2 linked regions of the Victivallis sp. Marseille-Q1083 genome follow. The protein of the gene in region 1 interacts with the protein of each later gene in a pairwise test. Links are inferred from orthologs where the notes say so. Each region holds a gene or a part of one and is shown in the gene's direction. Other genes may lie near its edges. The genes, in order: HWX74_RS00420 and leuS.

Region 1 (3,229 bases):
TCGAGCAGGCCTTCAAAGAGCGTTGCGCATCGATCGCCTTCACGTACAACGAACCGACCGTTTTCATCGAATATGCGATGGACATCGCCCGGCTGGCCCGGCGGCACAATTTGAAAACCGTGCTGGTATCCAACGGCTACATCACCCCGGCGGCGGCGCAGGAATTCTATCCGCTGATCGACGCGGCCAACATCGACGTCAAAGCGTTTTCCGAGCGATTTTACGAAGAGATGACCAACAGCCGGCTCGCCGTCGTCCTGGATGCCGTCGAATCGCTTTTCCGCCTCGGCATCCACCTGGAGCTGACCACGCTGGTCATTCCCGGCTACAATGACGCGCCGGAGGAAATCGACGCTTACCTGAACTGGGTGGAACGCCATTTGAGCTGCGAAGTGCCGCTCCATTTCAACGCGTTCCATCCGGCTTACAAGTGCCTGAACATTCCCCGGACGCCACGGGAAACCCTGGAATTGATTCGCGACCGCGCTGTCGAGCGCGGTTTCCGCGCCGTGTATCTCGGCAATATTTAAGCGCAGTCAAGGAGCAGACCGCCATGATCGACGATTCTATCGACTTTGATGTTCAAAAACTCAATGAAGCCGAATTGGCGGAGCTGATTGAGCATCACAACCAACTTTATTGGAGCCGCGGCGAACCGGAAATCAGCGACGAGCGTTACGATCAACTGCTGATGGCGCTGCGTCATTTCAATCCGCAGCATCCGCTGCTGGAGGCGGTCAACGCGCCGGCGGTGGCCAGCAGCGGCAAAGTGCACCATCCCCGGCCGATGCTCTCGCTCGACAAAGCCTATTCACTCGAAGAGGTGCTCGAGTGGGCCGGCAAATACGCCCGCTCCATGACCGAAGCCTTTCTGGTGGAACCGAAATATGACGGGATTTCCGCCCGTTACGCCGATGGCGTCCTGGCGACGCGCGGCGACGGTTTCGACGGTGAAAACATCTCCGACAAACTGCCGCTCATCGAGCTGGAAGCGCCGAATTATCGCGGGCCGCTCGACCGGCCGGCCCGCGGCGAAATCGTCATCCGCGACGACGATTTCCAACAGCTCTACTCCCGGATCGTCCGCAAAGGCGGCGGCCATTACAAAAATTCGCGCAATGCAGTAGCCGGCATCATGGGACTGAAGGACATTGCGCCGATGGAACAGCAGCAGGCCAAACTGACGCTGGTCGATTACGACCTGATCAGTTATTCGGTGACTTTTGCCGAACTGGCCGGCCGCTGGCCGGAGCTGCTGGCCGAAATCGAGGCCCTGCCCTACCCGATGGACGGCATCGTCATCAAACTGGCCGATCAGGAATACAGCGACTCGCTGGGCGACACCGCGCACCATCCGCGCGGCCAGATCGCCTTCAAATTCAGCGGCATCCGGCGCGAAAGCGTCATCCGCGCCATCGAATGGAGTTTCGGCAAGAACAATCTGACGCCGGTGGCGGAAATCGATCCGGTGGAAATCGGCGGCGTGACCATTCAGCGCGCCACACTGCACAATGTACAGAATATTCTCGATCACGATATCGAGGTCAACGACCAGGTCATCGTCGAACGGGCCGGCGACGTCATTCCCTATATCGTCAGCGCCACGCCCGGCGAAGGGCGTTACAGCAATATTCCGACCCATTGCCCCAGTTGCGGTGCGTTGCTGGAACGGCGCGGACCGGAATTGTGCTGCGTCAATCCGGACTGTTTCGAAAGCAACCTGCAGAAGCTGGCGGCGGCGGTCAAAAATATCGGCATCGAACAGTTGGGCGAGCCGACGCTGCGGAATATGATGACCCAACTCCACGTCCGCAAGCTCAGCGATATTTTCCGGCTGACCGCCAAGGAGCTGCTGCAGCTGGAGGCCTTCGGCCAGAAAAAAACCGAAAATCTGTTGAAAGAGATCGCCGCCGCCCGGCAGGTTCCGGATCATCAGTTGCTGGCGGCGCTGAACATCCCGAACGTCGGTCCGAACGTCGCCAAACTGCTGCTCGCCGATCATACGCTCGCCGAACTCGGTTCGATGGCGCTCGAAGAGCTGCAGGACATCGCCGGCATCGGTCCGGAACGCGCCAGGGCAATTCACCGCACTCTGCGCGACCAGGCCGGCTTCATCGCCGAACTGCTCGAATGCGTCACCGTCGTCCACGCCGGCAAGAGTGAAAACCGGCCGACCGTCTGTTTTACCGGCAAAATGCCGGAAAAACGCTCCTATTACGAGGATCTGGCCCGGCAGCACGGCCTGGCACCGGTCGATTCGGTCACCAGAGAGTTATCGCTGCTGGTAGCCGCCGATCCGGCCGCCGCCGGCGGTAAGCTGGCCAAAGCACGCAAACTGGATATCAAAATCGTCTCGCTGGAGGATTTTCTGGCGCGGCCGGAACAACCGGCAACGCCAATTGAAACGGAATCCCCGGTCCCGGCGGCCGAAGAGCCGGAACAACTCCGGTTCGGATTCTGAAAGCGGCAGAACCGGCGCGCAGGTTCGCCCCGGCGGCATGAAATGAAGCCGTCCCGCTCTGAATGCGGAACTGCATAACGCTTCTCGGCCGGACTCAATGCCGCCGGCGGCCGACGACGTCTTTCGACCGGCGGACCGCCCGCCATTTGACGATTGCCAGGCCAACGAAAGCAACCGCCCCGAAAACCAGCAAGGCCGGCGACAGGAACGTCATCAGCCCTTCCCGGGAAGCCAGACGGGTGAAAAAACGTCCGCTCTTCAATGCCTTGCGCCGCTGTTCTTCCGCCTGCACCTGCAAAGTCTGCCCCCGCCGTTGAAATTCCAGCCTGGACAACAACTTGGGTGACAGCAGATTCTCCGGTGTGGCAAACCAATCCGGCTGGAACCGCGGCATTTTTTCCAATTTGCCGCGTTCCGCTTCATAAATCAACTTGCCGGCCCGGTTGTAGTGCCGGCGGCAATACAGGATATTATCCTCCCGGCCGACCCAGAAATCCCGGATGAACGGACGCCGTTTGTTGAATTCACTGCCGGCATTTTCCACTTCATTAAGCGGAACTTGCGACATCGACGCCACCAGAATCGTATCATCCGGATCGGTCACCGTGATCCGGTAGCAGGGAATACTGCGGTAACTGTCCTCGGTTGCGGTAAATCGACAATCGTAAAATTCCGCCTTATTCAACGGCGTTTCCATCACTTCCGGCCGGGCCAGAATCAAAACCTCGTGAATAGCCGCGGCTACGCCGTCGATGATGCCGTACTGGC
Region 2 (3,403 bases), 2.7 Mb from region 1 along the record:
GTGATGGCCGTTATTTATTTTCTGGCGGCGCCGCGGCTGGCCGGCTTTTTCTCCGACGATCCGGAAGTGGTGAAAATCATGGTCTGGTATTTGCGGATCATTCCGGTCGGCTTCGGCCTGATCGAAATTCATCGCTACAGCGGTTTTTTCTTCACCGGCTGCGGCAAACCGGGCGTCTCCGCCTGGTTGAACGCTTTGCGGATTCTCGGCCTGATGGTGCCGTTTTCGCTGCTCGCGCTGTACTTCAAATCGTTGATCGGGGTGTTTGCCGCCCGGCTGGCGGCCGATGTGATCGCCGGTTCGGTCGGCTGGGCGGCGGCGCACTATCTGACCAGCCGGCTGCCGGCCGACGGGGTGCCGCCGAAAGCGGCGCCGAAGCGGGTGCCCGGGCCGGAAAGCGTGCCGGAAGAGTTGGCGGAGGCGATGGACAAAGTCGGCTTGTAAGCGGCCGGCTGGTGCCGGATTTTCCTCGGCCGGCTGTTTTCTTTTGCAAGATCGTCGCGGCGGCGGATTGCAAAATTCCCGGTTTGCGGTTACAGTATCCGGCGTGAAAGCAATATTAACGGTAAAGGATTGGATAAAAATGGCCGGAGAGTACGATTTTAGTGCGATTGAAAAGAAATGGCAGAATTACTGGTTGACGCATAAGACGTTCAAAACCGAGGATTTTGTCGATAAGCCGAAATATTATGTGCTGGATATGTTTCCGTATCCAAGCGGAGCCGGGCTGCATGTCGGCCATCCCGAGGGATATACCGCGACGGATATCATCTGCCGGTACAAGCGGATGAAGGGGTTCAACGTGCTCCATCCGATGGGATGGGACGCGTTCGGGCTGCCGGCCGAGCAGTATGCGGTGGAGACCGGCACCCATCCGGCGGTGACGACGGAGAAGAACATCGACAAATTCCGGGAACAGATCCGGGCGTTGGGTTTCAGCTACGACTGGGACCGGGAGATCAATACCACCGATCCGGAATATTTCAAATGGACGCAATGGATCTTCCTGCAGTTATTCAGGAAGAACCTTGCCTATATCGACGAAGTGGCGGTCAACTGGTGTCCGGCGCTGGGAACGGTGCTGGCCAACGAGGAAGTGATCGATGGACGCAGCGAACGCGGCAATCATCCGGTCTTCCGCCGGCCGATGAAGCAATGGATGTTGAAGATCACCGAATACGCCGAACGGTTGCTGAACGACCTGGATGACCTGGATTGGCCGGAGGGCATCAAAGAGATGCAGCGCAACTGGATCGGCAAATCCACCGGTGCGGAGGTGGAATTCGGTGTCGTCGACCATGATGACATCATCACGGTTTATACGACGCGGCCGGATACCCTGTTCGGAGCGACCTACATGGTGCTGGCGCCGGAACATCCGCTGGTGGACCGGATTACCGCCCCGGCACAGCGGTCGGCGGTCAAGGTTTACCAGGAGCAGGCCGCCTTGAAGAGCGATCTGGACCGCACCGAGCTGGCGACTGAGAAAACCGGCGCCTTTACCGGCGCCTATGCGATCAATCCGGTCAACGGCGCGGCTTTGCCGATCTGGATTGCCGATTACGTGCTGAGCAGTTACGGGACCGGGGCGATCATGGCGGTGCCGGCGCACGATACTCGCGATTTCGAGTTTGCCCGGACTTTTGATTTGCCGGTCAAATGTATCATTGAACCGGATCCGGCGGCCGCTGCGGCGGAAAATGTCGATGTGGCGGCGGTATTGGCTGGCAAAGCCTGTTGGACCGGCAACGGGAAATTGATCAATTCGGCCAATGCGGAAGGATTGACACTCAACGGCCTGGAGGTGGCCGACTCCAAAGCGTTGGCGACCGCCTGGCTGGAAGAACGGCATATCGGCAGGGGGGCGGTCAAGTATAAATTGCGCGACTGGCTGTTCAGCCGGCAGCGTTATTGGGGGGAACCGTTTCCGGTGATTCATTTCGAGGACGGGTCGATCAAGCTGCTCGACGAGGATGAATTGCCGTTGGAGCCGCCGGCGATGGAGGATTTCAAACCGTCCGGGACCGGGGAGCCGCCGCTGGCCAAAGCGACCGACTGGGTGGAATATATCGAACCGGGCACCGGCCGGCGCGGCCGGCGGGAAACCAATACGATGCCGCAATGGGCCGGCTCCTGCTGGTATTATTTGCGCTATATCGATCCGAAGAACAGCGAAGCAGCCTGGGATCCGGCCAAGGAAAAATACTGGATGCCGGTGGATTTGTACGTCGGCGGCGCCGAGCACGCGGTGTTGCATTTGCTGTATGCGCGTTTCTGGCACAAGGTGCTGTACGATTTGGGTTACGTCTCGACCAGGGAACCATTCCAGAAGCTGATCAACCAGGGAATGATTTTAGGCGTTTCCTACAAGGATCAGCGCGGCGCGCTGGTGCCGTCCGATCAGGTGGAATTGACGCCGGACGGGCCGGTCCGCAAGAGTGACGGGGAGAAACTGGTGGAATTTCCGGCCAAGATGTCCAAGTCGCTGCGCAACGTCGTCAATCCGGACGACGTGATCCGCGAATACGGCGCTGACAGCATGCGGCTGTATGAGATGTTCATGGGGCCGTTGGAAGCGGTGAAGCCGTGGAATACCAAAGGGGTGGAAGGGGTCTATCGTTTCCTGAAGCGTTCATGGCGGCTGATTGCGGCAACGCCGGTCGTCGACCGGGCCTGTACGGCCGGGGAGCTGCGCGTCCTGCACGGCACGATCAAAAAGGTGACCGAGGATCTCGACACCTTTGGTTTCAATACGGCGATCAGCCAGTTGATGATTTTCGTCAATGAGTTCGGCAACAAACCGGAATTGCCGCGCGAGGCCGCGGAGGCGTTTGTAAAATTGCTGTCCGTCTTTGCGCCGCATATCGGCGAAGAGCTCTGGGAAAAATTGGGCCATGACTGGACTGTCGCTTACGAACCGTGGCCGATATTTGAAGAAAAATATCTGGTGGTGAGCGAAGTGGAAATTCTGGTGCAGGTGTTGGGCCGGCCGAAGGCGCGGATGATGGCGCCGGCCGATGCCGATGAGGCGACATTGCGGGAGATGGCGTTGAAGCAGGCGGAAATCCGTTCACTGCTGGATGGCAAGACGGTTCGCAAAGTGATTTGTGTGCCGGGCCGCCTGGTCAACATCGTCATATGACAAGCGACCGGTCCGGATCGATCCGGCCGCCTGTATCCGGCGGGCGAAACTGAATTCCGGGAAGCGCCGTCATCTCCGGCGCTTCCCGTCAGACCATCGGCCGATCGGCGACTGTTATCAGTGGTCCGGCCAGGATTTCGGCAGCCGGCCGAAAGCGCGAAGTTTGTGGTCGCGAGTGCCGTTGCTTGATAATATTGCCGTCCGGTTGAATGCCGGTTGTCGCTTTGTCCGGTCTTATTCATGCTTACATTTCCGCGTTGG

What was found.
Region 2: the proteins of HWX74_RS00420 (region 1) and leuS interact in binary tests that used the Escherichia coli proteins (3 or more experiments, as listed by UniProt). The link is inferred for Victivallis sp. Marseille-Q1083 from one-to-one orthologs.

What each region holds. Positions count from the first base shown.
Region 1 is NZ_CAHJXL010000001.1:121,176-124,404, forward strand. The notes cover bases 102-3,007. They hold HWX74_RS00420 (helix-hairpin-helix domain-containing protein), read left to right. Parts: upstream 102-553; coding sequence 554-2,461; downstream 2,462-3,007. Other genes in these bases: amrS (AmmeMemoRadiSam system radical SAM enzyme), read left to right, coding at 102-530; HWX74_RS00425 (hypothetical protein), read right to left, coding at 2,556-3,007. Also shown: more of amrS, read left to right, coding at 1-101; more of HWX74_RS00425, read right to left, coding at 3,008-3,229. UniProt on the Escherichia coli protein: DNA ligase that catalyzes the formation of phosphodiester linkages between 5'-phosphoryl and 3'-hydroxyl groups in double-stranded DNA using NAD as a coenzyme and as the energy source for the reaction.
Region 2 is NZ_CAHJXL010000001.1:2,788,498-2,791,900, forward strand. What follows is about bases 283-3,362. They hold leuS (leucine--tRNA ligase), read left to right. Parts: upstream 283-583; coding sequence 584-3,142; downstream 3,143-3,362. Other genes in these bases: HWX74_RS11500 (MATE family efflux transporter), read left to right, coding at 283-444. Also shown: more of HWX74_RS11500, read left to right, coding at 1-282.